Regions from separate parts of the Photobacterium carnosum genome, predicted to be linked through region 4. Evidence: predicted binding sites of a transcription regulator. Region 4 holds the regulator's gene; each other region holds the start of a gene.
What was found. Region 4 encodes PurR, which represses purine synthesis genes. Its sites were predicted from a motif close to TNANGNAAACGTTTNCNTNA; they were not measured.
Positions count from the first base shown of each region.

Region 1 (8,535 bases), on a different contig from region 4:
CAGATTGAATCACTTTAACTAACGCCATATTCGAATGGAAAGTCTCACGACCACCACGCAAAATACTCGCATTGCCTGTTTTAAGGCATAACGCAGCGATATCTATAGTCACATTAGGTCGTGCTTCATAAATCACACCAATAACACCTAGCGGTACTCGACGGCGGCTTAAACGCATACCATTTTCAAGTACACGGCTGTCAAGTTCAGCACCAACAGGATCATTTAAGTTGATAACATTACGAACATCATTGGCAATAGCGCTAATACGTTCATCATTAAGTAATAAACGATCGATTAACGCATCAGACATACCACTCGCAATCGCAGCATCAGTATCTTGTTTATTTGCCGCAAGAATCACTGCTTGGTTTGCTTCTAATTCATCTGCAATAATCGCCAATGCAGTATTTTTTACTGCCGTAGCTGTCGTCGCTAATTCAAACGCAGCTTGTTGCGCTGCTTGTCCCATTATTTCAAGATTCACAATAATTCCTTACTTAAATTCGAATTCACTGATTGATAAGTGCTTAATGTGAATAATCACTGCAATTAAATAACAACCATATCATCACGGTGAATGGCAGCATGGCCGTATTCATAACCTAAAACCTGATGAATGTCATGGCTATGCTTACCCGCAATTTTAACCATGTCATCACTTGAATAACGGCTAATACCCCGTGCTAGTAATACATTTTTTCTATCAAAAATTCGAACGACTTCACCACGCTCAAATGTACCTTTAACTTGGGTGATACCTTTAGCCAGTAAACTACTGCCTTTTTGCTGCACCGCGATTACAGCACCATCATCAATCACAATGTCGCCAGCTGGCGGTGGACCCGCAAGGATCCATTGTTTACGCCCTTCAAGAGGAGATTCTAAAGGAAGAAAACGCGTTCCCACCGCTTTACCTGCAGCAATATCAATAATCACATCAACCCGACGTCCCGCTGCGATAATTACTTCAATACCCGCCCGACAAGCTACTTCAGCTGCTTGTAACTTGGTCGCCATACCACCAGTACCTAATCCACCAACCGTACCACCCGCTAACTTACGTAACTTATCATCAATGGTATGCACTTCATGAATTAATTCAGCATCAGGATTACTACGAGGATCGGCGGTAAATAAACCCACTTGATCAGTCATTAATAATAGTTTGTCAGCACCACCCAAAATACCTACTAATGCAGAGAGATTATCGTTATCACCCACTTTAATTTCAGTGGTTGCTACCGCATCGTTTTCGTTAACAACGGGGACAATACCATTATCTAATAGTGCCACTAACATATCGCGGGCATTTAAATAACGTTCGCGATCGTTTAAATCAGCGCGAGTTAATAACATTTGACCAATGTTGATCCCATAAATGCCAAACAAAGTTTCCCACTCTTGAATTAAGCGGCCTTGTCCAACAGCGGCAAGTAGTTGCTTACTTGCCATGGTTTTGGGGAGTTCGGGATAACCTAAATGCTCACGACCAGCAGCAATTGCGCCAGACGTAACAATGATAATTTTATGGCCTTGACTACGTAACATTGCGCATTGGCGCACTAACTCAACCATGTGAGCACGGTCAAGTTTTAGTGTGCCACCAGTTAGCACGCTAGTACCTAGTTTGACGACAATTGTATGTGTTGCAGCACCAGCGGCAACGTCTTGTTGGTGAGCGTTAGATTTTTTTGAATCAGCCATGAGATCAAATAGATTGAAAAAATAAAAGTCCTTTGTTGTATCAATCCCTATCGAAAAGCACAAGAAAAAAACAATAACAAAACCAATATTAACGGGCTTTAGGAGGTTGTTTAAGCATAAACACACTCAATTAATAATCATTGCACCACATAGCGACAATATTCATACTTATTTATTATCTTTTCATAACAACACCATTCAATGTCGCCAGTGGTAATAATATTTACACTTAATAGTAATCAAATTTACTTAATAGATAATTCAGTCAGCGGTGTTTGAGTTAATGTTACAGTAGGCACCAACGTTAAGTCACAGCCGTCAATAATAAATGGTGTTAATTTAGCGTAGAAATCGACTAACGATTTTAAGACCGCCGCTTTATGTTTAGCGGGTAATTTACCCGTTGCCCACTCACCTGAAACATTAAAGCGACCAAAATCATACTTATATTCATAACCAGTATCGGTTGCTGTCATCACTAACCACCAGCCCCAAAACTCACGCAGCTCTGGCTCTTTATCCGCATTGATACAACTGGCTAAACAATCAAAAAAGAACCGTTGTGGTTGTGATTTTTTCTCTCGAAGATAAGGACCAATTGCGGTCAATTTAGACATTAAACGTCCATGTGGTGGAAAGCTTGTTGCTATAGTCATTATATTGTCCATCCATAGTCAGTGGTATTTGATACGCAAGTAATACTTACTACCTTTCATTATCCATAACGTATTTAAAAACACGCTTAGTACAATAACAATTGACTATAGTATGGATAATATTTAACAAAATAACAAACCAAACATACCAAATTTGATAACAATATCATGACAATATATTAGATAAAAAAACGGAACCGTATTAATACGATTCCGTTATTATTAACAATCCTATCTCGCTGCGACAGTTACTTCATTTTGTCATCAAGCCATTCAACCACTTCAGTCATCACTCGGTGATAGCCATCATAGATAGGTTTTTCTGGTAATGTCATCGCCTTACCACCATAACTTGATAATGCAATCAGTTGATTATCTATTTCAGGGCAAACAGGATCATTTTTTAAGCCAATACCTAACATTGGAATATCAACTCGACGACGACCTAAAATACCCTGATTTTTTAATGACCACGCAGGTAAATGTGATTTAATACTTGCTTCTGCTTGACCGTTTTTACCCATGCGAGATGCCAATACATCCAAATACATTCGAGGGATTTTATCTAATAACTTTGGCTGAGTAAGAAAGCTATTGATCGCACCACCAATACTGACACAGGTTTTTAAGCGTGTAGGCTCCATAAAACCAAGTCGAATCGCGGCATTGCCACCCATACGTAACCCAAGCATCGCAACATTACGATTATCGACCCATGGCACATCACGAATTTGTTGTAATAGTGCTTGGTGTAAACGGCTAGTATCTTCCGTTAAATTCCAACGATCACTGTGACCTACCGATGGCATATCAAGTGTGACCATCGCATATCCAGCAGGACCTAAATAATCGGCATATAAACGCCACAAATCACTTTGTAATGTTGCTAAACCACCACTGACAATTACCGTTGGTAAAAGCTTATCAGTGCGCGGTAAATGAATGAATGCCTCAAAGGTCTTATTTTCATATTTAACATCAATTTTACGCATATCATGTGGGCGTAATTCAATCGCTTCACGATAACTTTGATTAGCTTGTAATTCCGCTTGATCAGCCAACTGATCACCTTTTATATAAGGATATGCGGCAATACTGTAGTGAGTGCTAGCTTTAAATAATAACTCTGATGCGGCTAATTTATCGCCATTATTAACTGCCGTACGGGCTAATTGCTGATAATTTGAAGCAAGCTGTGACCATTCATAAGTCCAGTTGCCAGGGCGATAACCAATAACAGTATCTAATAAGTGATCACTTGTACGTGGTGACGTTGAGCCTGCAATCCGCGCTAAAATAGCTTCTTGTTCAATCGGATCAACACCTTGCCAAATCCATTGTGGTCGACGTAATACACGATACCATCCAAGCTGACTTTCACCATCAAGTGCATTGTTTACATCACCACGACGGACATGTGCAATTTTAACAATATTCGATGTCTCTTTACTGGTTTGACGTGGAGCAAATAGCTTCTCTGATAAATTTTGTTTTAATGGTTCCGACATGGCATCCTCCAACGTATATATCACTTTTATTAATAGACTTAGATAATATACCTAAACCGTAGTCAATAACTAAAAACCATAAAAAAAGACGCCAACAACGTGGCGTCTTCAATAAAACTTAGTTTCCAACTGCGATTATCATTACAATACTATTGTATTAATTGATCTGCATTTAGATAAGTTAATTACTTTTTAGCAATAGGATCAACGAAAGTAACCGCCATATCCCAAGGTTGTTCAATCCATGTATCTTGCGGAATGCTAACAACAAAATCATCAACTAAATGCTGGCCTGCAGGTTTAGCACATACCGTTACAAATTTAGCACGAGGGTACATTTCACGAATCTTTTCAGCTGTACCGCCAGTATCAACAAGATCATCAACAACGATAAAACCTTCACCATCACCGTCTGCTTTCTTGATCACTTTCATATCACGTTGATGATCATGATCATAGCTTGCGATACATACCGTATCAACATGACGAAGACCTAATTCGCGCGCCAAAATAGCAGCTGGCACTAAACCGCCACGGCTAACTGCAATAATACCTGTCCACTGCTCAGCCGGTAGCAATTTTTCTGCTAACTGGCGCGTGTACATTTGCATGTTATCCCAAGTGATGACGAATTTATTACTCATAGTAAAACAACCTCTGAAACAGCGATTTAAAACCGCATAAATTTATGTAAGCATGAAAAATTTCACGCTTATAAGAAAATGATCTTCGCAAGAAACAACGCTGAAATAGCCCAAACACTGATATTAACGTCACGTCCCTTGCCACTCAATGCTTTCACGACCGCAAACGTAATGAAACCAAGACCAATACCTTCTGCAATTGAGTAGGTTAAAGGCATTAATAAACACACAACAACTACAGGAGCCGCTTCCGTTAAATCTCGCCAATCAATCGATACCAAGCCTGACATCATCAAAATAGCGACATAAAATAACGCTCCCGCCGTTGCATACGCAGGTACCATTCCAGCCAACGGTGCAAAAAATAACGCTAATAAGAATAACACGCCAACAGTAACCGCTGTTAGGCCTGTACGACCACCAACTGCGACACCCGACACACTCTCAACAAAAGATGTCGTATTTGACGTACCCAGTAATGCGCCAATAGAAGTGGCTGTACTGTCAGCTAATAAAGCACGATTTAAACGCGGTAATTTACCGTCTTCACCAATCAAATTAGCTTTCGTCGCGACACCGACTAATGTCCCTGCCGTATCAAACAAATCAACAAACAAAAAAGCAAATACAATTGAAATTAAACCCACTTCCATAGCACCTGAAAAATCAAGCTGCATAAAGGTAGGAGCAATACTGGGTGGCATTGACATAATACCGTTGTAATCAACTTCACCGACAATAATACTGATTGTTGTTACAACTAAAATCGCAATTAATACTGCCGCTTTAAAACCACGCTGTACTAAAGAAATCGTTAAGAAAAAACCTAAAGCCGCCATTATTGCAGGAAAACTGGTTAAATCACCCGCGGTGACTAACGTCGCAGGACTTGCAACCACAATGCCTGATGTTTGTAGTGCAATAAACGCTAAAAACAAACCAATACCAGCAGAAATACCAATACGTAATGAATGGGGGATCGCATTAATAATCCATTCACGTACTCGCATAACACTCAGAGCAATAAAGCAGAGGCCAGATAAAAATACCGCCGCTAACGCTACTTGCCAAGTATGTCCCATACCTAATACTACGGTATAAGTAAAAAATGCATTAAGCCCCATACCTGGCGCTTGTGCTACTGGATAGTTAGCATAAAAACCCATCACAAAACAACCAATCATTGCCGCTAAACAAGTTGCAACAAACACTGCACCTTGATCCATTCCTGTACTGGCTAACATAGTGGGGTTTACAAAGATAATATAAGCCATTGTCAGGAAGGTAGTTACACCTGCCATAATTTCAGTGCGTACGGTCGTTCCATGTTCAGTGAGTTTAAATAACTTTTCTAGCATGCTTCTCGGTTCCTTAGAGAGATACAATAAAGTAACAAACAACGCCAACAAATAGAAAACGATTGCGCAATCCATTTCGGAGCTGATTATAATCATGCGATCACGCAATTTCCAGATTTTATCGCCGAAAAGCGTAAAACAATAACTCACACGATAAACACTACCGAATAAATAATCATATTAAGCTTATTTATCATGATATTAACAACATAACAGGTCTGGTCAATTTTTGAACATTTACTTTTTGTAAGTATTAAATACGTGTTAATAAATACCGATAATTAAAGCAAAGAAATGAAGACAATATAAAAGCAGCTAAAAAAAACGCCACTTCAAATAGAAGTGGCGGCAGAATGTTATAGATAACTGGATAGCATTATCGAGATATTCTTAATATAAGGGGACGAACAAACTTGCATTTGTCTTGTTAAAAGCAACAAAACAATAAAATCTAATTAATAACGGTAAGGCGCTGGGTAATGGAAATTACTTGTATAAATAGCGCGGTTATTCCAAAAATGTGTCATCGAAGAAAATATTTTCATTTAAATCACCTTTATCATAAGCTCACCAACGTAATAGATGGTGGGTTGCCGTTATGGCTCACTTATTCTCGGTTCCTTGGAGGCGATATCTCGGGTTCATCCTGAACGTATCGTGTTAATTATTATGCCACTAAAATGGCCTGATCAAACTATAGCCAAAATGATATAAATTTACAACGTTTTTTTTAACCAGATCACACTTTTCACCTTTAATGCTTGAGAAATGGCTTTTACTGTAAATTTATTACATTATTTTTTGATTATTTTTCAATCTATCCGCTTTACATGTTTTTAGCATATTTAATTACATACAATGCATGACCATAGTAATAGCCGCGTATGGCATTAGCAGTAACGTAATAATCGCAGAAATCAGTGCTATAAGATTTTATTATTTGCGCTATCCCCCCTAAAGACAGAATGATATGCTAAAACCAAAGCGATAAAAATATTCGTTATCTATTTGTCATTTTACGGCTAACACCCTACAAAATGACACTAGCCCAATCTCGTATATAAAAAGGAAGGCTACCGTGTCTGAAATTACTCAACTATCACCAAAAGCTGTTTGGCATTTCTTTGATCAGATTTGTTCAATCCCTCACCCTTCTAAATATGAAGAGCAACTAGCACAATACATTGTGTCGTTCGCACAAGCTGAAGGGTTAGATGTTCGTCGCGATAATACAGGTAACGTTATTATTAAAAAACCAGCGACTGCTGGCATGGAAAACCGTAAAGGTGTCGTACTTCAAGCACACATTGATATGGTGCCACAAAAAAATGAAGACACCGTACATGACTTTACTCAAGATCCAATTCTGCCCTTTATTGATGGTGAATGGGTAACGGCGACAGGTACAACACTAGGTGCAGATAATGGCATGGGCATGGCAACCTGTCTTGCAATTCTAGCGGCTAAAGACATCGAACATGGTCCATTAGAAATATTATTAACCATCGATGAAGAAACTGGCATGACAGGTGCTTTTGGCTTGGAAGCTGGCTGGCTTGAAGGCGATATTCTATTGAATACTGACTCTGAGCAAGAAGGCGAAATTTACATGGGTTGCGCAGGCGGTGTTGATGTCGCGTTAACCATTGATATTCAACGTGAAGCTATTCCTGCTGAACATCAAGCAATCAAATTAGTCGTTAAAGGCTTAAAAGGCGGTCACTCAGGCTGTGATATTCACACCGGTCGTGGCAACGCTAATAAAATAATGGCGCGTTTCTTAGTCGGTCATGCTAATGAGCTTGATCTACGTATCAATAACTTCACTGGCGGTAGCCTACGAAATGCCCTACCTCGTGAAGCAACGGTAATTGCGACCTTACCAACAGCAAACATCGATAAACTTAATGCATTATTTGCTGAATACCAACAAATCGTTAGTGTTGAGTTAGGCCATGTTGAAACTGACATTACACTATTTACCGAAGTATGTGCACAGCCTAACGATGTTATGGTATTCGCTGATCAAACACGTTTAATCCATACGCTAAATGTTTGTCCTAACGGTGTTATTCGCATGAGCGATGATATTGAAGGAGTAGTAGAAACATCATTAAATATGGGTGTGATCACTACCGAAGCAAATAATGTAACGATCTTATGTCTGATCCGTTCATTGATCGACTCAGGTCGTAGCTACGTTGAAGGAATGTTGCAATCATTAGCAGCACTTACTGGCGCACAGTGTGACGTATCTGGTGCATACCCAGGTTGGAAGCCTGATGCTGATTCTGAAATCATGCAAGTGTTCCGTGATACCTACCAGCAAATGTATGGTAATAAACCAAATATTATGGTGATCCACGCGGGTCTTGAGTGTGGTTTATTTAAAGAACCTTACCCAGAAATGGACATGTTGTCATTTGGTCCAACAATCAAATTCCCTCACTCTCCTGATGAGAAAGTGAAAATTGATACCGTACAAATGTTCTGGGATCAAATGCTAGCGATTCTAAAAAATATTCCTGTTAAAAAATAACACGAATAGCTAATTTGACAACCAGTTCAAAAACGGGCCCTGCGCCCGTTTTTTATTATTCAATATAATCGTCCAGACAATCAAAAACCAAACGATAATTGTTGAGCCTTTAATCCTTGCTCT
Region 1 covers NZ_WMDN01000002.1:40,549-49,083, reverse strand. Annotated here, with positions in the region: gene GLP24_RS02115 (glutamate-5-semialdehyde dehydrogenase) at 1-487, opposite strand, end outside; gene proB (glutamate 5-kinase) at 553-1,707, opposite strand; gene crl (sigma factor-binding protein Crl) at 1,953-2,363, opposite strand; gene frsA (esterase FrsA) at 2,612-3,871, opposite strand; gene gpt (xanthine phosphoribosyltransferase) at 4,057-4,515, opposite strand; gene GLP24_RS02090 (NCS2 family permease) at 4,584-5,873, opposite strand; gene GLP24_RS02085 (aminoacyl-histidine dipeptidase) at 6,952-8,412, shown strand; gene dinB (DNA polymerase IV) at 8,493-8,535, opposite strand, start outside.
Region 1: the regulator PurR is predicted to act here: its motif matches at 5,924-5,943, upstream of GLP24_RS02090 (NCS2 family permease).

Region 2 (8,535 bases), on a different contig from region 4:
TTATTGTCGCAACAAAATAACCAACAAGTTATTACTTTTAGAGTCACAGATACCGGTATTGGTATCGCCCCTAAAGATATCTCTAAGCTATTTCAACCATTTGAACAAATAGAACAAAATACTGATCGTCGTTATAACGGTACCGGGCTAGGTTTATCTATTTGTCATCAACTTATTCAATTAATGGGTGGTACGATCGCAGTATCAAGTCATCCAAATCAAGGTTCAAATTTCATCATCACACTGACCTTTGATATTTGTCAGCCAACTAAAATTGAAGCATTAAATAAACACTGTGGATTATTATCAATGGTAGATGATCCCATCTTAATAAACTACTTAACGGCTTGGCATTGCTCTATATCCCAGCTAAATGTAACGACAAAAGAACAGCTAGCGGTTGCGATATCAATCCAATGTATTAATACCATTTTTGTACCTCAATCATGGGCAGAACAGCATAATATTGATCTTAATTGGATCGCTATTAACTTACCATCTGTTAATTGGATCACCATTACATCAACTGATGTAATGTTAACATCCAATATTAACGCGCGTAATATTTCCCTAAGCCCACTCTTATCTCAACAACTTTATCGCGCATTAACCCAACCATTCCAACCTTATAATAATGACTACCAATACCAGCATTCCTTACCTTCGCCTCAGACTCGAGAGCAGGCTATTGCTAATCATCGTTATATTTTGGTAGCAGAAGATCACCCGATCAATCAACAAATACTCAAACAACAACTAGAACAACTTAATTATGCTGTCGATATTGTGGACAATGGTAAACAAGCTTTATCTGCACTAGCAAATACTCACTACAATATTTTATTAACAGATTGCCATATGCCTGAAATGGATGGTTACGAGTTAACTAAAACAATCAGAGAGCAAGAACGGCAAACAGGAGCGGCTATATTACCCATTATTGCGATTACAGCTAATGCGCTAACGAATACAGATCGTTTTAAAGTGATGGGTTTTAGTGATTATTTAATTAAGCCATTAAAACAACAACAGCTAAAAACAGTATTAACTCAATGGCTAAAACCATTAGACATGACTAAGAACATTAAAGATTTATCACTAGAAATAATTAAACCAGTAACATCAACAACACCTCTTGCTCTTATTGATATTAATGAACTATTACCCATTTTTGGTGATAATGATCTTTGCCAAACGCTACTACAACAATATTTAGATTCTTGTTTTGATGATTTATCACAACTTAAAACAGCAATAACACAACAAAACAATGATAATATCTTTATGGTGAGTCATCGTATGAAAGGAGCTGCACGGATGATGGCTTTTCATCCATTAGCACAAGTAACTCAGAAGCTTGAATTACAAACACAACATATTCAAAGAGACATAACGGGTATACAACAAAATTACCAGCAGATTGAACATTTAATCGAACAATTATCACATCAAATTAACAGTAAATAGGATCGAAATATGAACATATTATTGATTGAAGATCATGACTTTCAACGTCAAGTTCTTGCAACCCAATTAACTCATCTTATCGATCCAAATCAAGATCATCTCTATTTTGCAGCCAATGGCATTGATGCATTAGCAGCGGTAACACGTTATCAACCACAATTATTATTTTGTGATCTCAACATGCCACAAATGGATGGTATTAGTTTTCTAGGTCACCTTGCTGAACAACAGTTTACTGGCGCAATAATTATTACCAGTGCTTTAAATGCGGGTGTTCTACATAGTGTCGATAAAATGTGTAAAAACTATGGTCTTAATTTATTAGGTACTTTAGTTAAACCTACTCACCTTGAACAATTAAAACAATTGTTAATCATCGCGACAAACAACTTACAATCAAACAACATAACACCGCCTTTACAACAAGATCTTACTGAAAAAGATATCATCGAGGCATTCAATTCCAATTATCTTATTCCTTATTATCAACCCATCGTAAGTTTACAAACTGGAGAATGGGTTGCTAGCGAAGCATTAATCCGTTTTATTCATCCAGATTATGGCATTGTTCCAGCAATGAAATTTATTAAAATAATATCGAATATAGGAAAAGACAGCCAACTAGCATTACTGATAATTAATCATATAATTAGTCAACAACCTATTTTTTGTGGCCGCAAGGTTGCTGTCAATATATCAGCAGAAACATTAGTTGAACGTAATTTCATTAATAACGTGTTAGCGCTACATCATCAATATCCACAACTGCATCATTGGTTATATTTTGAATTAACCGAATCGGATCTTTTTGAATCTGCAGGAAAAGCATTAGAAGCGGCTGCTCGATTAGGCATGTATGGTTTTAATCTTTCAATTGACGATTTTGGTACGGGATATTCATCATTAAAACAACTTGATATCTTACCGTTTAAATCATTAAAGTTAGATATTAGTTTTGTACAAGCAATGCAAACAAACTATACCGCTAAAGTGATTATTGAAACTTGCTTATTACTCGCTCAACGCCTCAATCTAACGGCAATTGCAGAGGGTGTGGAAGATATTACCTTATGGCTAAAACTGCAAAAAATGGGTTGTGAGCTAGCACAAGGCTATTTTATTTCACCACCATTGCCATTTAGTCAAATTCCTATTTGGCATACTCAATGGCAACAACGAAGCCACCAATTATTAATTAGTTCACCGTCAACACAACAAATACAACCCGTTTAAATGCCACTTACTTTTACGCAACCATATTGATTAACATCTTGAGTTTTCGCTATATTCAAAACCTGTTTTGTAATAAAATAACACATAAATAAAACGCGATATGCGGAGAAATAGAACAATGTCAGTAACAGGTCGTATTCACTCTTTCGAATCTTGCGGAACCGTCGATGGCCCAGGAATTCGGTTTATTGTATTCCTGCAAGGTTGCTTAATGCGCTGCAAATACTGCCACAATCGTGATACATGGGACACCCATGACGGTCGTGAAGCTACTATTGAAGAATTGATGCATGAAGCAAGATCATACCGTCACTTCATGAATGCTTCTGGTGGTGGTGTTACCGCATCTGGTGGCGAAGCCATGCTGCAACCAGAATTTGTCCGTGATTTCTTCCGTGCAGCACAAGCTGATGGTATTCATACTTGCCTTGATACCAATGGCTACATCCGTAAACATACTGATGTGGTAGATGAAGTCTTAGATGCCACAGATTTGGTAATGCTTGATATCAAGCAAATGGATGATAACGTTCACCAAAACTTAGCTGGCGTTTCAAATAAACGTATACTTGATTTTGCACGTTACCTACACCAGCGCGGCCAAAAGACTTGGATCCGTTACGTGATTGTACCGGGGTACACTGATGACGAGCAATCTGCACACCAACTTGGTGAGTTCATCAAAGACATGGATAATATTGAAAAAATCGAGCTGCTACCCTACCATCAGCTTGGTGAGCACAAGTGGGAAGCACTAGGCTTTGAATACCCATTAACTGGGATTAAGCCACCGAAAAAAGAAACAATGGAAAATATTAAAAACATTCTTGCAAGCTATGGCAAGAAGGTTATGTATTAAACAACGGTGTCATAGTTGTTAATACAAAAAAGAGCGGCTTATCTTTATCTCTAAGGAGTTAGATAAGTCGCTCTTTTCTATTTAAACTGAAAAGATAAAATAGTATTTATCGTGACAACGGTAAAATTGTGACAAGAAAAGAGATTAACAACACCATAATTAACAATGAGATTGGTACTGTATACTTCCACTTCGTTACAGGTTCTTGCATAATAACTTCCTTTGCTAAAATTACACCCTACTTGATCAGGGTCATTTTTTATAATTTATATACTTTAAATGCAGAGTAAAAAACAACCAATAACTAATAATGGAATAATACATTTCATAATAATGGAATACGATAAATATCCCCTCTTTATCTTCCACCAAATAGCAACAGTCCCTATAAAAAAACCATAAAATGATATTTATCCATGATAAAATTATGGTATAAACCAAAAGCAAACGTTTGCGTTAATAAAAAAGACATCTTTTCAGTTAAAAAGCATTAAATATCAATATTCGTATTACTCTTTCTGCCGATGAGGAAATAAGCTCTCATGAAAAGCGACATCGAAATTTGCCGTGAAACGCGACTCACCCCCATTGATCGCATCGCCTTTAATGCTGGCATTGAAGCACAAGATCTTACGCCTCAAGGCAGCTTAAAAGCCAAAGTAAAACCCGCTATTTTAAAACGGTTAAGTAATAAACCAGAAGGTAAACTAATACTGGTTACTGCCATTACTCCCACTCCGCTAGGTGAAGGTAAAACAGTAACCACCATTGGCTTAGCACAAGGGTTAGCTAAAATTAAACGCTCTGTATTTGCTTGCATTCGCCAACCATCAATGGGGCCAGTATTTGGCATTAAAGGCGGTGCTGCTGGCGGCGGTTATAGCCAAGTAGCTCCAATGGAAAAGCTCAACCTACACTTAACGGGTGATATTCATGCTGTTACTGCCGCACATAATCTTGCAGCTGCAGCATTAGATGCTCGTCTTTATCATGAAAATCGCTTAGGTTATGACACTTTTACTGCACATACAGACCTACCAGCACTACGGATTGATATTAATAATATTAGTTGGAAGCGAGTAATCGACCACAATGATCGCGCACTACGTATGATCACCATTGGTCAAAATGAACCAGGTAAAACCATTAATGGTCTTGAACGCCACGATGGCTTTGATATATCTGCCGCTTCTGAATTAATGGCAATTTTAGCCCTTGCTACAGATTTAGCCGATATGCGTCAGCGAATTGGTAAAATAGTTGTCGCTTATAACCTTGATGGTGAACCGGTTACTACCGAAGATCTCAAAGTTGCGGGCGCCATGGCCGTTACTATGTGTGAAGCAATTGAACCCACATTAATGCAAACGCTAGAAGGAGTGCCAACCCTTATCCATGCAGGCCCATTTGCAAATATTGCCCACGGTAACTCATCTATTATTGCCGATAAAATCGCACTGAAATTAAGTGAGTTTACGGTTACTGAAGGTGGATTTGGTTCTGATATGGGGTTTGAAAAAGCGTGTAATATTAAAGCACAACAAGCAGGACGTGGGCCCGATTGTGCAGTCGTAGTTACAACCTTACGGGGCCTTAAAGCGAATTCTGGGCTTTATGATTTACGCCCAGGACAACGGCTACCTGATACTATTTTTGAGACAGATACAGCTGCCCTAATTGCTGGTTTTGAGAATTTACGTTGGCATATTAATAACGCCGCCAAATACGGTGTCCCGGTTGTGGTTGCCATTAACCGTTTCCCACAAGATACCGATCAAGAACTTGAGCAATTAAAACAACTGATTTTAACCACAACGTTTAATGTTCATGTTGATGTTGCATTAAGTGAAGCATTTACAAAAGGAGGCGATGGCGCAATAGCACTCGCAAATGCCGTTGTTCATGCCTGCGAAAAGCCTGCAAACTTCAAACCACTGTATAGCTTAGACCAAACCATTGAAGAAAAATTAATGGCAGTCGCTGAAATTGGTTATGGTGCTAAAAATATTGAGCTTTCACCTTTAGCGACTCAACAATTGGCCCAATTAAAAGCACAAGGTTTTAATAAATTAGCAATATGTATGGCAAAAACGCCATTATCGATTACTACCGAACCGCATATTAAAGGCGCACCAACAAATTTTACCGTTCCAATTAGAGAGCTGAAATTATGTGCAGGTGCCGGTTTTATCTATGCTTTATGTGGCAATGTAATGACCATGCCAGGCCTACCTGAAAAACCCGCATTCATGAATCTTGATCTTGATGCTGATGGCAATATCATCGGTCTAACCTAAATCTAACGTATTATATATTGTATCGATAACAGGTATTGTTATCGATACTCCTTTAAATAACACACAACATCCCACAACAAGCCACCGCCATCACTCTCAACCATCGCTTAATATCCATCTGAAAACTATTTAATCACTAAAGCTTCTTCCTTCATTCACATTGTATTGATATTCAATGACGGAATAAACCCACAAAAATAGTGGTTTTTAATTAAAATCAAATAGATAAGATTTTTACCAATATATCAAATGGATAACATTCGTTAACAAAAAATAATCCTATTCGCGGTGTCAGATCATTTTATTTTATACTCAACCTGCTAATCTCACGCTCATAATAAATATTCCTTGTACTCACTACAGCAATACAATCAAAGCTGAGCGAGCACAATCTATAAAAAATTTGAGGCTTACAACTATGGAAATGACTCACGCTCAACGTCTAATTCTATCTAATCAATATTACATCATGGCAAAAATCGCACCTGAAAATGCTGAAAAATATCACCGCCTACAAATGATTATTGAACGCGGCTATTGCTTACAGATGCGTGAACTTAGCAAAGATTTTGGCGAAGTTTCAGAAGATGAATGTAAACAAGTTCTTGAAATAATGGAGATGTACCACGCACTTCAAGAATCTTTTAATTTAGAAGATTGCCGTTGCGATGGCGCAAAAGACATTGACCAACGTCGACTACAATTTTTAGGTTTTGATGTAATAACTGAAGCTAAGTTAGTTAATTACGTACGTTTCCTTACTCATGATGAAGGTTTATATCCACAGTTCCCTACCACTGAACATCAATTTAATAGTCATGTTCCAATGCTTGATAAGTATCTACGCATGCTAACTATTTGGCGCGGATGCCCACGCCATTACCATTTATCATGCAGTGAGATCCAACAGATTATTACAGCATAGCTTTATACCAACGCCATAAAACGGAGTGAATAAACTCGGTTTTATGGTGTTATTCTTAAGCATTATCGTATAAAAAAACTGAAACGTGACACCTTAATGACGATAACATCACCACTCAATTCTAATAACAGCATTGGTTTTGTTATAAAAACCATTAGTGATCATTTCAACCACTGACGTATAATCATTGCACTTCTTCGCTATAAATTAGTTACCTAATTAAGGTCAAATTTATTAGCAATATGCCATTATTAATGGGATACATAATAATAATGATTCGCTGTGTAAAGAATAATACTATCGGTAATCGTCTGACCTCAGCCATTATATTAATGGCATTCTTAACTATTAGTGTCAGTGTTATTGCCGCATTAACATGGCAACAGCTGAGTCAACAAATAGGCACGATAACCAATGATAATATGCCAACATTACGTTCTAGTTATCGTTTAGAACGCAGTACTGCCGAGTTACAAGCAGCGTTAACAGCATTAGATCTGAATACTAATCCGTTAAAGCATAAAACGATTAAAAAAAATATCGTTTCTATTTTAAAAGCTATTCGACAATCAATAGATAATATTTCAAGTTTATATTACTACCCAAAAATAAAATCAGGTCAGCAGCTATTAATAGCAAATATTGATAGTTATATCGCCTTATTACAGCAAAGAAATACACTACGCTTTTCATTAAAACAAACAGAAAATACGATTAAATGGTTACATCAAGATTTGATTGATGAATTACAACCATTACGTCTAGAAATTGAATGGCAAATGATGCAGTTGCTAAATACCCCTCAACAATTACAGCTAAAACATGATACTAATATCAAAAATATTATGGCTGAATTTTCAGTTATTCAAACAATTACTGTTAATGTGAATGAATTACACCAACTTATTGAAGATAGTATTCTTCATCGTCAACAGAATGATATCAATACTTCCTTTGACGCTATTGCAAAAAAAATATTACAACTCAATAAAATCAGTAAACAATTAAATAACTATCCATCAACCATTACTTATCGTCAATTACAGCAAGAATTTACTCAATTAGTAACCCCTAATGGTCACCTTCAAAAATTATTAATCCAAGATAATATAAACAATATAAAAATAACTCAGACCCAACGCAATATTCGTAATCAATTAACTCAACAAGAAAATATAATCCAAACTCTTGTTGGTCATGCAGATAATGCGTTAGCTAAATTGAATGGTAAGACTAGACGTTCGATTTGGATCGGTAATTTAATTTTATTTGGCGTAGTTTTTATTACCATTATTCTTAGTGTTATTTTATCGATTTATTTAGTTGGTCGAGGTATCGTAAAACGTCTAAATCTACTGGGTCAAGATTTACAAGCCATTGCCAGTGGCAACCTTAATGCCAATATTCAAACCACAGGTGTTGATGAGATTGGTATTTTAGGCGATAACCTGCGTTATTTTTGTCAACAAATGCAAGAAATTCAAAATTCTAATGCCCTAAATTTGATCAATAATACTCAAGCCAGCATTATTACTTGCGATCTCAACGGTGCTGTTGAATCGGTTAATCCACAAGCTCTAAAACAATTAAATTTCTGTAATGTCACTAAAAAACATCAAGTCTGGAATCTGTTTAATAGTTCAACCCTTACTACATTACAGCACTTGTTTACCGCTAATGGTCCATTAATGACCAATGGGGCTTATAACATGACGGTAAAATTAGTCGCCAAAAACGGTCATGGTTTATATTTA
Region 2 covers NZ_WMDN01000028.1:7,925-16,459, forward strand. Annotated here, with positions in the region: gene GLP24_RS17720 (ATP-binding protein) at 1-1,467, shown strand, start outside; gene GLP24_RS17725 (EAL domain-containing response regulator) at 1,477-2,700, shown strand; gene pflA (pyruvate formate lyase 1-activating protein) at 2,819-3,559, shown strand; gene GLP24_RS17735 (formate--tetrahydrofolate ligase) at 4,102-5,856, shown strand; gene GLP24_RS17740 (YfbU family protein) at 6,275-6,781, shown strand; gene GLP24_RS17745 (ATP-binding protein) at 7,054-8,535, shown strand, end outside.
Region 2: the regulator PurR is predicted to act here: its motif matches at 3,999-4,018, upstream of GLP24_RS17735 (formate--tetrahydrofolate ligase).

Region 3 (8,535 bases), on a different contig from region 4:
ACAGAGACCTTTTCCATGAACCGTCGTCTATTCAAATCGTTACCTTTCCAATTAATGGTTGCTGCTCTATTTGCATGGGGTCTTGCCTCTCTTTTACCCTTACAACCTAGCTTTGAGCACTCCACAACCTTTAAATTACTAATGTTAACTAAAACAACCTATATCGGCTTACTCAAGATGCTGGTTGGTATTGTAGTGTTATTCTCATTATTACAGGGAATTACTAGCATAGGCTCAACTTCCCGTTTAAAAACATTAGGTTACAAAACGATCGCTTTCTATAGCTTAACCTCAACCCTCGCGATCTGTTTAGGCCTTGGGGTCTCACTTGCAATTCCTAAATGGCCACATCTAATTGATATAGCACAAGTGACAGTCGGAAGTCATGTTCAATTGATTGATAATAGCGCCTCTTCTGGTGGTGCTATTGCCGAGAAATTATTTAGCATGGCATTAGTCAATCCATTTCAAGCACTTGCAACGACAAATTTATTAGCCATTGTTGTATTTGCACTATTATTAGGCATTGCCTTATTAGCCAGTTTACCGCCTAAGCACCCTGTTTTTGAGCTTATTTCAGGGCTCAATATTGCGATTAACCGAGTCGTCTCTGCGGTAATCAAACTTGCACCTTTGGCTGTATTTGCGATTGTATTTCAATTTACAGCTCAAAGTGGTAATAGCATTTTTGGTGAATTAGCACTCTTTGCTTTATTGGTCTTTTCATTAACGTTAGTTCATGGTGGCATCGTATTACCATTACTGGCGAAATTGTTCACAGGGATTAAATATTCAACATTATTTCGCGCCCTCTCTGCTCCAATGGCAATGGCATTTGCGACATCATCAAGCTCTGCTACATTGCCGTTATCATTACAAACAGCGCAAGAAGATTTAGGTATATCGCAGCCTACCAGTAGTATGGTATTGCCGTTAGGTTCGATCATGAATATGGATGGAACAGCTCTTTTTGAAGGGGTTGCGGCCATTTTCCTAGCCCAACTTTATGGTATAGAGCTAGGAACATCAGGACTTATTATGATTTTCATTATGGCGATGGTGTCATCAATTGGTGCCCCAGGAATGCCATCAGGATCAATGTCTGGTATGCAATTAGTTCTACTTGCTGTTGGTATTCCACTAGAAGCTATCGCCATATTACTGATTATTGAACGCCCATTAGATACTTTTCGTACTGCCGTTAATGTTGAAGGGGATTTAATTGCCGCTTTAGTGGTTGATAAATGGCAAAGCCAGTCAACAAAAGTGTGATCTAGGTCTTTTTTAGCATCTTATCTGCTTTTGTCATCGCTGCTAAATATTACTTTGACAGTAAAAAAATAGTGCCATAATATCAACACATAAGTACAACGTTTTACTACAAGTTAATCCGTTATACTTATTAAAATTTTAACATCCTTTATATCAATAGGGTCCTGTGCACTTAAAACAGACGATATAATGGAGCAATAGGAAGCTCAAGGACGATGTTAATTCACTAACATTAAAGAATAATCAATCAATTAGTAGGATTATTCTTTATCTAATAATGAGTTAATAGGCCGTTTTATGATAAAAAAATTCTTACAAGCATTCGGATTCAAAAATGCTGAAATTAAATCTCGTCAATTACGAGAACGACTAGAATTTGCTGTCCAGCAGAATCTCGGTCAACGTGAAGCTCGCGCTAATCGTGACCACCAATAAAATCTTTCTATCCCAAATAGTTAAATATATTGACGAGCTTTAGCACGAGCAACAACAATAAGGCGATTAATAAGTACCTTTTGTTTAGCCGTGCCAGCTTGCTTTAATTCTCGTACAATACGTGTTACTTCTGTTTCTAAATACTTCACTGATTTCGTTTGCACCATGCTACGAATCAATTTCTCTGATTTACCTGGAATCGGTTGCTGTAATGCCCATTCATAGCTATACACACTCTCCCCTGCTGCATTTGGCTCTGGTTGCGAAATAGAGGCAGGTTCTGGTGGTGATTGCATATCATCAATACGAGCCAAACGACGATAATACCCCTGCACCACAGGTGATTTATGGTATGGCAATTCACCATTATGATATAACTTAGGACCGATTTCCTGGGCTACATCTGCTTTTGATTCAATAATAAATTGGCTGGCATTTTTATCTTTACGAACATAATGATCTTTCTTGGTATTTTCAACCGTATAATATATTTTAGCGCTATGCTTAGCTCGCGTTATCGCCACATAAGCAAGCCGACGTTCTTCTTCCGTGTCAGCCGAAATACCCAATGATGATCGGTTCACATAAGGAAACGCTTCTTTATCCCAATAAGGTAAATATACCTGACTATACTCACACCCTTTGGCTCTAAAAATAGTCGTTAGTTGTACGCTATTATTGTTATCTTGCGACTGATTTTCAACAACTGACTGTTGAGTATAATATTCAAAATACTGCAAAGCTTTATCACAGTTTTGATCCATTGATTCTAATACTGTTTCAACACTGTCTAAGCGTTCAACCGCTTCTTCTATTTCTGTTGCGGTTGCTTCTGTTTTCCAAATCCAATTATCAAGCTCACTGTCACGACGATATTGCTTATAAACCACCAGCGCTTTAAAATTACCTTTGCGTTGCAGCATTAATAGCAACTCAATACGATCACTGAAGGTTTCTAAATTAAGTGTCGGTTGAATCTTTTCGGTTTGCTTTATTAAACGAAGCCACTCATTACTTGGTCGTTGTGCTAAAGACTCACATAATGGTCGTAAGCTTTTATTTGGTACATAACAGTGTGGAAATGATAATAAGTTAAACAATAAATTGGCCTTATCATTATCAGCTAACGTCAAAAAACGCCCCGTTGCTAATATCATAATATCCATTAACAACTTTACTTCACGACTATGTGTTAACACCGAACCGATCGGCATATGGTAAGGTATTTTCTTAGTTAAAAATGCTAGCTCAAATAACATTGCTTGTGACCAACGCCTAACCAAAATAGCGACCTCTGCAGGTTGCCCACCTTTTGAAATAAAATCAGCGACTGATTGTGCGATTTCACCCACTTGCCGCGCCGTACCAATCACTTCAACAGACGTATCTGCCACGGATTCATGGGCGATAGTTTGAAAGTCGTGAAACCGCTGTTTATTATTAGCAATTAAATGACTCGCAGTTAATGCTAGGCTATGACCAAATCGAAATGTATGCGATAAGCTATACGTTGTTGCGGGTGCAAAATCTTGTTCAAAATTAAGCATAAATTGTGGCGCACTGCCACGCCATTTATAAATACACTGATCGACATCCCCCACAGCCACTAATTGTGCTTGTGGTGATAATAGTAATTTCAATAATTGATATTGTGCGGTATTTATATCTTGGAATTCATCAACTATCATAAATTGAATACGTTGGTGATAGTAAGCCAATAAAGCATGATCATTTTTTAATAATTGAATTGTTTCCACCAGCCAATCATCAAAGAATAGCTGTTTACGCTCTTTACGTACGGTTTCAAAGTTCCAAAAAGCGTCAACAATAAAGGCATATTCTCGGTTAATTTCTGAAATATCAAAGACTTCTTTTGGCGGCAGCATATGTGCTTTTACTAATCCAATAAAACTCATTAACAATTCAATAGTACGAGGATCTTTAAACGTCTGTTGCTTTTGATACGATTTTTCTTGTGCCGCCATTTGACGTAATACAAGTTTAGCAATGGTTTTATCACTATCACCATTATTAAAATCGATTTGATAGCCCGTCGTGGACAGATACCCCGACTGCCTTAATAACTGAAAACAAAAACTATGAAAAGTATGAACAGGTACACGTGCTGCCATCGGAATTTGAACTAATTTTGCTTTAAAATCAGTACGGATATCACGATTAAACATGAGCACTAACATATTGTCAGCAACAATGGTCTGTAATTTATGTTCAACAACCCCTATTAGCGTTGTTGTCTTACCCGTTCCAGCGCCAGCCACACACAGTGCATTACCTGACTGATGATGAATAAAAGCAGTTTGTTCAGCTGTAAAACGGGTCATTAAAAATACTCAGTAAGACAATAAATGCAGAGCAGGCGAGTATAACAATTGCCATCTGAAGTTTAAATCGTAAAACCACTATTACTGTCAGTGAACACAAATGTAGCATTGGTCTGTTTCTATCTGTTAGAATTTAGGCTAATTTTGAATGGCACAATGCTATTTACTGACCCTATGACCGTATATATCGGTGTTATAACGACTAAGAACTGCACATGTTAAAAAATAAAAGCTTCATGACTAATGCCCTCTCTCTTCTACTTTTATTTATTGGTTATATTAGCAATCAGCATATTATTCTTTATTGTGGCTTATTTGCCTTTTCAGGTGCATTAACCAACTGGCTTGCCATTTATATGTTATTTGAAAAAGTACCGGGGCTTTATGGCTCAGGTGTTATTCCTGCTCGTTTTGAAGCATTTAAAGCGGCAATAAAAGCATTAATGATGGAACAATTTTTCACTCAACAAAATATTAGTCGTTTTTTAAACCAAGATACCGACCAATCAACATCACTTGATATGCAGCCAATTATCAACAAGATTGATTTTGCACCAACATTTGATTCATTACTTGATGTCATCATGAACTCATCATTTGGTGGCATGATCACCATGATGGGGGGGCCAGAAGCAATGGAACCTTTACGTGAACCATTCATCGCAAAAATGAAAGAGTCAGTAATAGACATCAGCCACCAAGACAACTTCAAAATTGCACTTAAACAACAATTAATCAAACCTGAAACATTGCATGATATTGAAGATAAAATTGAAGATATTATTGACCAACGTTTAAATGAACTAACACCGAAGATGGTTAAAGAAATGGTTCAAAAAATGATCAGTGAACATCTTGGCTGGTTGGTTATTTGGGGCGGTGTTTTCGGTGGTGTCATCGGTATTATATCAGCACTTATCACGGGCTAATCAAAACATCTTCTACTACCTAGTTGCCGTATTCTTTTTAAATAGTATGCGGCTGCTATACTCATTTTACCCTCTACTTATTTACAGCGTAATTTAGTCACATCCATTATAACAAAATCCAAACTGATTCTTTTTTACTCACTTACTTTCATTAATTGCACTAAAAGTGTGATAAATATTGAACTATGATAACTAACAGTGATAAATACCTGTATATGTATCCAGTTGGAACTCATTTTTCTTGGCAAATTTCTCAACCCACTTCACGATTGCAGCAATTGTCAGTGGCTTAACAGCAACCACACTGTTGTCTGCTGATCATATTAGCCCTAGCATTGCACTATGGATGACCTTTTTTGGCACCATTGGTGGACTTTTACCTGACATAGACTCAGACCATTCAACGTCGATGAAAGCCTTGTTTACGCTCTTAGCGGGGTTTTGTTGTTTTCTGCTCATTAGCCACATCTACACTCATGTGGCAATGTTAGAACTGATTCTGTATGTCGTATCATTATTTATTACAATTCGTTATTTTGGCAAAGCCGTATTTGATCGTTGTACCGTTCACCGAGGCGCATGCCACTCTATTTCATTTGTTAGTCTCATTGCTTTATGTTGTGTCAATATTTGCGCATTACTCGGTCACACGGCAACAGATAGCTGGTTTGCGGGTGGGTTTGTGTTACTTGGTGGTATCGTGCATTTAGTCTTAGATGAAATATACAGCGTCGATCTGTCAAATAAACGTTTTAAATCATCATTTGGTACGGCACTTAAACCGTTTGCCTTTACCAAACCATTTATTAGCCTTGCTCAAATTATCATTATTGTTATCTTGTTTGAATTAGCACCAAGCTATGACGGTGCTTTGCACGTTGTCACTAATTGGAGTCATTTTCAATTCACTCCTGACTGGTTCAATATAAACGATACTAAACAATGGTTCTTACACATGTTTTATATTACACCTCGTGATCTACATGCCTTTTATCAACGTTTTTAATCCCCAATAAAACACTATCTCATGATGTAAAGTATGGTATTCCACTACCATACTTTACATTTAGTACTATTTTAAAACAAAAAGCAATCGTTTGCTTTTTTGCTGGTAGTCCAAGATTTAACCGCGTATTATGCTAAAAAAAATGAGTACTTAAAATAAATTGGATCTTAAGTATTCGGTATTTCGATGTCATCATTTTGAAATAGGAATTTCACCATGAACCTTGCAGATCAAGTTCTTGCCGTCAATGACGACCTTCCCATTCGTACTGATAAACCCGTTCATAGTGGAAAAGTACGCTCTGTTTATTGGTTAACAGAAGCTGACAGTCGTCGCCTTATTCAACAAAAAGGCTACAACGTTCAACCTGATGCGCCTCTCGCAATTATGATTATCAGTGATCGTATCTCTGCATTTGACTGTATTTGGCATGGTGAGGGGGGGTTGAAAGGCGTTCCAGGCAAAGGAGCTGCACTCAATGCAATCTCAAACCATTGGTTTAAACTATTCAAAGACAATGGATTAGCTGATAGTCATATTCTTGATATTCCCCACCCCTTTGTCTGGATTGTACAAAAAGCAAAACCAGTAATGGTGGAAGCAATTTGTCGTCAATATATTACAGGTTCAATGTGGCGAGCATATACGCAAGGTGAACGTCAATTCTGTGGTATTCAACTACCAGAAGGATTGAAGAAAAACCAAAAATTACCACAATTACTAATGACCCCGTCAACCAAAGGTATTCTAAAAGATATTCCAAATGTACCTGAAGCTGACGATGTTAATGTGACTCGTGAAGATCTCATCAATAACTACCAAGCCTTTAATTTCCGGAATACGGATGATATTAATTATTACGAAAAACTATTAGCCGATGGGTTTACCGTGATTAGTGATGAATTAGCTAAATTAGACCAAATTTTTGTCGACACTAAATTTGAATTTGGCTACGTCACAGATACGAGTGGTAATGAAAAACTTATCTATATGGATGAAGTCGGTACACCAGATTCATCACGAATTTGGGATGGTGCCGCTTATCGTGATGGACAAATTATTGAAAATTCCAAAGAAGATTTTCGTCAAGTCTTACTTAATTATTTTCCAGATCCAGATATTTTATTAAATAAAGAACGCATGCCTGAACGTTTTGCATTAGCCGCAGACAATGCTCTGCCTCAAGATATATTAATGCAGATATCTAAAATCTATACGGGCATCGCTGAGAAAATAACAGGAAAGCCGATAACGCTAAGCCAAGATCCTAAAACTGAAATTATTGATATTTTACGCAGTGAATATCAGTTAATTGATTAACATTCATTCGAGAGCTATCTAATAGCTCTCTCTTTTCATCCTTTTCCATTAACAATTTCATTCATATCACACCTTAAAAATTATTTTATTCACATTTCTATTTGTAATAGCTTTAACGAAATACACCACCTGTCACCCACCTCTTAATTTAAAATCAATATTCCCTATGAATAGCACCACAACAACCAACAACCACACCCAGTAAACCCTAACAAACCAAACAAAAATATAACATCACCACAATTATGCCCTCCATTTTTTGTAATAATCGCTCTTAAATAATAATTAAATTACACATACTTGCTTTTAATATTAACAATTCAGTTTGAATTCAAAAAATACTATTTTAATAACAGAATAACGCATTTATTAATTGAATAAGTATAGCCGTCTACTTTATGATCATGTTGTTATTAGAATTGATATATCTATTTATAAAAAATAACTTTTACCTTTACATAAATTTTAGGAGGTTTTATGAGCAGTATTACTGATTCTACTGCCAAGAAAACACGTAGCCGCGAATGGAAAATGTTCCTTTTTATTACCATTTTCCTGTTCCCTATTTTAAGTGTCATTTTCGTTGGCGGTTATGGTTTCACAGTCTGGATGTTGCAATTGTTTATTTTTGGTCCTCCCGGTCACGGTGGTTGATCCTCTACTTCACGCTGCAAGCATCATTTAAAGAGAAACAATAATGAAAGCATTTTTAAAAAAAGCTTGGCTAACCCTATCACGCCCAAGTGTTCACATTAGCCTTGGTGTTCTAACCCTTGGCGGTTTTATTGCAGGTATTATTTTCTGGGGCGGATTTAATACTGCACTTGAAAAAACCAATACTGAAGAATTTTGTGTAAGCTGTCATGCCGATAATGTCGTACCTGAATACGTTAATACTATTCATGATAAGAACCGTTCAGGGGTTCGAGCAACCTGCCCAGATTGTCATGTACCCCATGATTGGACTGATAAGATATCTCGTAAAATACAAGCAAGCAAAGAAGTGTTTGCTCACTTCGCTGGTGTTATTGATACCCCTGAAAAATTTGAAGATCGCCGTATCGTGCTAGCACAGCATGAATGGGAGCGCTTTAAAGCAAACGGTTCACAGGAATGTCGTGATTGTCACGATTATAAAGGCATGGATTTTGAAAAAATGTCCCCTGTTGCGCGTGTTCAAATGAAAAATGCAGCAGAGCGTGATCAAAGCTGCGTAGATTGCCATAAAGGT
Region 3 covers NZ_WMDN01000022.1:52,254-60,788, reverse strand. Annotated here, with positions in the region: gene GLP24_RS16430 (dicarboxylate/amino acid:cation symporter) at 16-1,272, shown strand; gene GLP24_RS16425 (hypothetical protein) at 1,570-1,707, shown strand; gene GLP24_RS16420 (ATP-dependent helicase) at 1,728-4,049, opposite strand; gene GLP24_RS16415 (DUF445 domain-containing protein) at 4,265-4,978, shown strand; gene GLP24_RS16410 (metal-dependent hydrolase) at 5,220-5,984, shown strand; gene GLP24_RS16405 (phosphoribosylaminoimidazolesuccinocarboxamide synthase) at 6,201-7,304, shown strand; gene torE (trimethylamine N-oxide reductase system protein TorE) at 7,782-7,958, shown strand; gene torC (pentaheme c-type cytochrome TorC) at 8,002-8,535, shown strand, end outside.
Region 3: the regulator PurR is predicted to act here: its motif matches at 6,064-6,083, upstream of GLP24_RS16405 (phosphoribosylaminoimidazolesuccinocarboxamide synthase).

Region 4 (8,535 bases):
TATGACGCATCGCTAAAGTAAATTCTGCTAATAAATCACCAGCATGATGACCTACAATGGTTGCACCAAGAATTTTATCGCTACCTTTAGGGGTTAATATTTTAATAAAACCTTCATCATAACCATCGGCAATCGCACGATCTAAATCATCCAATCCATAACGGGTGACTTCATAGTCGATACCTTGTGCTTGAGCTTCTTTTTCATTAATACCAACACGTGCTAATTCAGGTGCGGTGTAAGTCACGGCAGGAATCACGGAATAATCGACTTTGAATTTTTTAACTGCCCCAAATAAGCTATTGACTGCGGCATACCATGCTTGGTGAGCGGCAACGTGGGTTAGTTGATAAGGACCGGCAACATCACCAACAGCATAAATATTAGGATATTGAGTTTGTAGGTATTGGTTAACAGCGACAGTGCCACGCTCTGTTGTGGTAATGCCGAGTTCTTCTAAACCAAAGCCTTGTACATTCGCAACTCGTCCTAACGCGACCATTACGGCATCAAATTCTATGCTAACTTGTTGGTTGTCATGTTCAACAACAACACGTTGGATACGCTGACCATTGTCATCAAGAGTAGATTCAAATTGGACCGCATTATGTTGCAGTAAAATATTTACACCATCGTGAGTAAGAGATTGCTCAACCAATTGAGCGGCATCGAGATCTTCACGATTTAGTAGTTGGGGTGATCGTTCAACAATCGTGACTTCAGCACCTAATCGACAGAAACTTTGGGCTAATTCACAGCCAATAGGACCACCACCAAGAATAAGTAATCGTTTTGGTAGGGCGGTTAATTGCCATACAGTATCAGACGTTAAGTAATTAACCGTATCTAAGCCAGGGATTGCAGGCACTAATGGACGCGCACCAGTTGCAATCACAATATTACGGGTTGTAATGCGTGTGCCATTCACTTCAACTTCCCATGGAGATAGGATAGTTGCATCACCTGTAACACAGTTGACACCTAATTGACTGTAACGTTCGATGGAGTCATGGGGTTCAATTTTTGCGATAACATTATGGATACGTCCCATCACTTGAGCAAAATCGATGTGATTAATTTGAGCATCGATACCAAGGGTTGATGCATTTTTAATATCTGCGGCAGTATGTGCTGCGCGAATAAGTGCTTTTGAAGGTACACAGCCGGTATTTAAACAATCGCCACCCATTTTATGACGTTCAATAAGAGTGACTTCTGCTTTTACTGCTGCGGCAATATACGCACTAACTAAACCACCTGAACCAGCCCCAATGACAACTAGATTTTGATCAAAGCGAGCGGGTTTTTGCCATTGTTTGTATTGTTTTTTCATTGTCATTGTTTTCATTATCCATTTTGTAAGTAATGGGAAGAGGCCGAGTAGAACTAAAGAAAATAAAACGGGAACTGAAACTATACCACTGAGTGAGTCTATTTTCCCAAGTTGAGTACCTGCATTAATATAAACCGCAGTACCTGCAAGCATGCCTAATTGGCTGACCCAGAAAAAAGTACGGGTTTTAATTATGGTTAAGCCCATTAAAAGATTAATAAGGAAAAAAGGAAAAACCGGAATTAAACGTAAGCTCAGTAGATAAAAGCCTCCTTCTTTCTCAATCCCATTATTGAGTGTGGTTAAGCGATTACCAAATTTTGTTTGTACCCAGTCACGTAATATAAAACGACTAGAAAGAAATGCTAGCGTTGCACCAATTGTGCTGGCAAATGACACCATAATCAGGCTTGCCCAAAAACCAAATAATGCAGCACCTAATAAGGTTAATATCGACGCGCCAGGAATTGAGAGGGCAGTGACTAAAATATATAAACTAAAAAAGCTGATATAAGCCGTAATTGGATTTTCAAGGATATGATGCTGTAGCGTTAATTGCTCTTGCTTCGCAGCGTCAAGTGTAAGAAATTGACCAAGATCGAAATAGAACCAAGTGCCAATAATTGCCAAGATAACAGTAAGTAATAATATTTTATTCCGTTTCATTATTGCTCCTTAATTATTCTTTATTATCTGCAGTAGAAGAGGCTTGAGCCGTTATATTCTGCGGTGAATTTGATGTTGATTGGGGTTGAATCGGTAATGAGCAAAACCCTTGAGCTGGTACATCAAGCGCAGTATTAAATTTAGCCGATAAATTTTGAAAACTGACTAATGCAGTTATTTCAATAATATCATCACTGCTATACCACGTTGCGAGTGTTGCTAGCATTTCATCACTGACTTGTTGGTCACTAAGGGTCATTGCTTCTGTATACGTCAATATCGCTTGTTCTTGTTCTGAAAAATGTTCAGAAGTTTGCCAATGGGCTAGTGCTTTAATTTTTTCTAATGAATGACAGCGTTCGGCTAATTTCATTCCATTAGCATCAACACAAAAAGCGCAGTTATTAAGTTGTGATACGCGGACGCAGACTAACGATCGCATAACGGCATCAATGGGGGATTTTTTACGATCAAGATAACCAAAGAACAAAGCCACTAACCAAAAAAGTACAGGTTTTCGTCCCCATAATTTAGCTGGATTGAGTATTTTGCCGAAATGGCGTTTTTGCAACCACAGTACCGGTTTGACCCACAATGAAAATGTTTTTTTGGTTAATATACGCAAGGTATGTCCTTATTAAATGAGAATCACATCGACTCTTAAGTAGCAAGACCGAGGTAACTAATATTGTATTTCATTTAATGACAAAATTTTTTTTTATTCAAAACATTATTGGAAATAATAAATAACAAATAATAATAACGAAAGTCATAATCGTTACATTAAGAGCAAAATGTGACGTGCGTATGTTATTTTTTATGATTAATAATAAAAAATAGTTAATAAAAGGTTTTATTTTATGGTTGTGACGGGGTTTGTAGAAATTAATGAATAAATATTTTATTTTCTTATTCTTTTTATGTGTTTAATTTACTTGTTCAATAAATGTACATTTTAGCGTGCGTTTATCATGTTTATTGATTTGGAATGGGTAATGTAAGGATTGTGTAGGGGTAGATACGTGTATTTGTTGGATAAATTAAAGAGGCACTGGGCCTCTTTATTCTTAAGCGTCACTTAGCCAGTTGACGGATATTTATTATAGTTTAGCTAGCAGTTCATTGCGTCTGCTTTCTGGTATTACTGACCAATGTTGGCCATGTATAGCGCCTTCCAATGCCCATAGTAACTCTAAACTTAATGATGCCTCTTGTCTTTTTTGTAATGCCTTATAGGCGTTGAGTGCACCAATATCATAGAGTTGATCAATCGTTTGAATTCCGACTTTTTTAAGCATCCTCTCATTTGAAAGCCGTAGGTTAGGTAAATCTTTTATTCTATCCGGAGTGCAACATTCTTTTGCTTTTTTATCAGCTTGTGCTGCTTCAAGAGAATATTTTGCTTGCTCTATTATTTTTTCAGGTTCTTCCCACCATTCATCAAGAATAGCGTAATGTTTTGTTCTGACGGGAAAACCTCGTTTTTCATAGATATAGGGTTTTAAACCCGCTTGTTTAAATTCCTCTTTTGTTTTTGCATTTGCTCGTAGATGGAGTTTATTATTAACGACCAGTGCGAACATTGTCTCACCTGCGAAAATACCAAAGCCACCAAACATGGAGCGAGATCTAACGTTGCCTAAATGATCTAATAGCTGTAATGAATTTTTTAATATTGGTTTGTCCATACTTCTACTCGGTGAATAAATGAGTGTCACCTAACATTAAAGTAGTTGTAAATTTACTTTATTATTAAAGTTATTTACGAGATAAATTGCCTACTCTAAATCATCCATGCATTACTCTATAAATAATACTATCAATAGTGAAGTATTATTTATATTTTGTAAGTCTTTTGCTTACTATTATATGTGTTTACAAGGTTCATTATATTCGATCTTTTAAAAAGGTAAGTTTTAATATTAATGACAGCTGATGAATCTGTGAGATTGCTCATGTTTTCTGACGGTAAGGATAGCGACGGTAGAGATAAGGATTGGATTGATTACGAATGGATGAAAAAGCCAATAGAAATATTGGCTTGATAAATAGGTTGTTATATTAGCGTAAATCTTTTACAGACTTGCGTTCAACGATTGCAGGTGCCATTTCAAAAATTTGACGCTCATGATCTTTGTTCTTCATTCGGTCCATTAGAATTTTAATGGCGGTTTTACCTAAACGACGTTTTGGCTGGTGGATTGTCGTTAATGGCGGTGCGAAGTAAGGTGCAAGATCAATGTTATCGTAACCAATAATTGAAATATCATCAGGAACACGTAACCCAGCTTGCTCAAAGGTACTAATAAGTGCCATTGCCATGATGTCATTAAAACAGAAAATAGCCGTTGGGCGCTCGGTCATTGCAATATATTTTTCAGCCGCTATAACCGCTGAATCACACTCAAAGTCACCTTCAAGGATCCAATCTTCGTTAACGGCTAAGTTAGCTTCAGCCATCGCTTTGTTGAAGCCTTTTAAACGTTCACGACAAGTGGTTTTCTCATTATGGCCAGATAAGCAACCAATGCGACTATGACCATGGTCAATAAAATATTTAGTCGCAAGATAGCCACCTTGCTCGGCGTTATCCTGAATTTTATCAGTATGTGGGCTTTCTGGACCCCAGTCCATTACAACCATAGGTAGGTCTTTTTGGCGCTCAAGCAGATCCAATAGTTTCTGATCAAGATCAGAACACATCACTAATAAGCCATCGACACGCTTTTCTGCAAGCATACGTAAATAATCATATTGCTTAGAAAGATTACCTTCAGTATTACATAAGATGAGTGTGTAACCTTCGCGGTAGCAGTACTCTTCAACACCATGTACAACTTCAGCAAAAAAAGGGTTAGTTGATTTAGTTACTAGCATACCAATAGTGCGAGTGGTATTACATTTTAGACTACGCGCAACAGCACTTGGTGCGTAATTAAGCTCTTCAACAGCAGCCAGTACTTTTTTTTGTGTGGCTTCTGCGACAAAGCGCGTTTTATTGATTACGTGTGAAACTGTTGTCGTTGAAACTCCAGCCATACGTGCAACATCTTTAATGGTCGCCATATTTATTCTTCTAATAATGAGTGCTAGAGTTGTTTCTAGCTAATTCTGTGGTACCAAATTGAATAATTACTGAGATGAATATAATTCAATGTATTTACGTAAACTCTCTCGTTAATTATTCAATTTGGCACCGATAATGTTTTATTACATACTTAAATGGTATTAACACCAAAAACCGCATTTGTTTGCGGCTTTTATAATTATTGCATATTTTTCAAGTGTAATCGCTTGCGTTCACATTTTACTGAGTGTTACGCGTAGTGCAACGTTTCAATTGTCTTGGAGTAAATTATTTGATAGCTATCAACAAAAAAACGTTAATTTCAGTAATTTTATCGTAAGGTTACTAAAATTTACTAGGTACGATCAACATAATATTATGATAGTAGATAAGGATAACCATGGACAGGATGAGGATGTACAGAAACGTGCCAGCCATAGATGCTATGAATTATTAGGGGGGTTAATGCTTGCCATGGTGAACCATCGGCTTGAATTTTACCATGCTGAATAATAACCATCCGTTGAGCATATTGTGCGGCTAAGTTGAGATCATGTAATACAATAATAACCGCCGCACCTTTAGCCGCCATTATTTGTGCCATTTGTAATGTTTTATGCTGGTGAGCTAAATCCAAGGCTGATGTCGGTTCATCTAACATTAGAATGCATTTATCATGTGCTTGGCTTAATTGGGTTAAAACGCGTGCGAAATGGATCCGTTGTTTTTCACCACCAGATAACGTTGGATATAAGCGTTGAGCAAGATGAATGACGTCAGTATCTTGCATGGTTTGGGTAGTAATTCGGTCAATTTCTTGACGTGATAAACATAGCGGCATCGTACCAAGCTCAACCACTTCTTTACAGGTAAAGGCAAATGAGAGCGAACTGTGTTGCGGCAAAATACCTAAATGACACGCTAGTTCAGATCGTTGCCAACTATTTATATCACGATCAAAAAATGCAACTTGACCACTTTCAGGCTCTATTTCACCGCACAGTATTTTAAGAAGGGTACTTTTACCTGCACCGTTAGGCCCGAGTAGTGCTGTTATTTCTCCTGCTTTTATATCGATACTAAAATTATCTAATAAGACTTTACCCGCCAGTGTTAACTGTAAATTACGTGCTGAAATTACAGTTGAGCGTGCTGAGGTTGCCGTCATGCGATTCTGCCTTTTTGTTTATTAAGTAGATAAATGAAGAATGGAGCGCCTAAAATGGCGGTAATAATACCCACGGGGAGTTCTTGCGGTGCAAACGCACTACGGGCGATCATATCGGCAACGAGTAAAATCAATGCGCCTAAAATAGCTGAAATGGGTAAGAGGGTTTTATGATTAGGACCTGAAATCATGCGTCCTAAATGGGGGATCACCAGACCAATAAAGCCAATCGGACCCGTAATAGCAACAGTAATACCTACACCCGCAGCACAGACAATAATTAAACTACGCTTTAGATGTTGAACATTTACCCCCATATGACGAGCTTCAGCTTCGCCCAATAAAAACGCATTAAGCGCATTTGCTTGGCGATAACAATAATAATAAATGACGACGAGGCTCACAAAAGCGAGGCCAATATTCGGCCACGTCGCTCCTGCTAACGAGCCCATTGACCATAAAGAAAAATCACGTAGCGCTTGATCATTCGCAATATAGTTAAGTAACCCAAGACCTGCACCCGAAATCGCTCCAATTGCCACACCCGCCAATAGCATTACCACGACAGATGTACCATTTTTATCGGTGCCAAGGTGATACACCAAATAGGTACTAATAGCGCCACCCAAAAAAGCGAAGAAGGGCACAGCACCAATATTCATTAATAAAGGATATTGCGTCATTAACGGGGTAAATAAAATGATCGCAAAAGCTGCGCCTAGGCCAGCACCTCCTGAAATACCAATAATACCTGGGTCTGCGAGGGGGTTACGAAATAATCCCTGTAGAACAGCACCGCAAATAGCCAGTATTGCCCCGATAGCAATACACAATAATGTTCGTGGTAGACGTATTTGATGGATCACGAGATCAATATGAGCGGCAAGCTGATGGTCTCCAGGTAATAATGCTATAAAACTATCTTTATAACTGATATCCATCGGTCCAATTGCAATTGAGCTTAATAATGCAAAGAGCAATGATCCAATACTGATAGTGTAAATAACATGGGGTGAAATACGGCTGTCGTTCATGATGGCTTTATCTCAGATTACGATTGTGGGTAGAAAATATGATTAAGGCGCAGAGCTTCATTAATACTATGGATGCCTAAGCCACCAATTAATGCCGTACCGTCAATCACTGCAATTGCATTATTTTTTGCCGCAGGGGTTGCCTCTAAGACGGGCATTTTTTTGATAAGTTGTGCCATGTCTTTGATGGAGGCTGTCGTACGGTTACTGAGTAAAATAATATCAGGTTGCATTTGTAAAATGGCCTCGGTTGAAACTGGCTTATAATTTGATACCATCGCCGCTGCTGGGTTTATTGCCCCCGCTAAAGTAATAATACTGTCGGCGGTGGTATTTTTTCCGGCAACACTAATTGGTCGTCCATCATGAATCATTAAGAACAATACTTTTTTAGGCTGAGTCTGGTGTGAATTGTTTTGTTTAATCGTTTTTACTGTGGTGGTTATGGTTTGTTTAAGCTGCTGCGCTTGTTGTGAATGTTGGGTTAAGGCTGCCACTTGATCGATTCGATGCAGTAAATCAGGCACCGTTTCACCACCGTTAACAATATCGACCTCAATTCCCGATTGCTTTAACAATGTTAATGTCTTTGGTGGACCCATTTCATCGGAGCCAATAATGCGAGTCGGGGCTAAAGCAATCAAGCTTTCTGCTGACAGTTGACGGTGATAACCCACTTTAGGCATGTTATCTGCCACCAGTGTTTTACTGGTTACATCGACGGCAATTAATTGTTGCTCAGCCCCTAATGCATTAATGATTTCAGTAATAGCAGCACCCGCGCTAATCACTCTTGCAGAATTTGGTTCTGCTTGCGCATGGGCTAAGGGACTAAATAAGCTTGATGCGGAGATAAACAGTGTGGTTGATAACAGTATTTTTTGAGAAATATATCGTAAAAAAGGTGCAGTTATAAAAGAGGTATGACGGTCCATTATTGTTGATCTTCCATTAATAGTTGCGTGGCTTTAATGTCGTTTTTTTGTAGAAAAGCTAATAATTTGAGCATCTGTTCGACTGAGGCTTTTTTATCAGCACCAATAACGACGGGTTTATTTGCCTGTGCTTTTACAGCGGCTAATAGTTGTTGTGAAAAGTTATCCCAGTTGTCGATCGATTGACCGTCTAATGCCCAATAAGGTTCAGCGGCAACGAGGTTTATTGTGATCGGATCGGCTTTGGTTGTTTGTAATATTTGAGTCGCGGTTTGCGGTAATTCTACATCTAATGCTTTAATTTTCACTGTTGCGGTAAGTAATAAAAACAC
Region 4 covers NZ_WMDN01000003.1:101,541-110,075, forward strand. Annotated here, with positions in the region: gene GLP24_RS04055 (FAD-dependent oxidoreductase) at 1-1,999, opposite strand, end outside; gene GLP24_RS04060 (carboxymuconolactone decarboxylase family protein) at 2,013-2,624, opposite strand; gene GLP24_RS04065 (TfoX/Sxy family DNA transformation protein) at 3,100-3,687, opposite strand; gene purR (HTH-type transcriptional repressor PurR) at 4,061-5,065, opposite strand; gene GLP24_RS04075 (heme ABC transporter ATP-binding protein) at 5,443-6,234, opposite strand; gene GLP24_RS04080 (FecCD family ABC transporter permease) at 6,231-7,268, opposite strand; gene GLP24_RS04085 (heme/hemin ABC transporter substrate-binding protein) at 7,286-8,203, opposite strand; gene GLP24_RS04090 (ExbD/TolR family protein) at 8,203-8,535, opposite strand, start outside.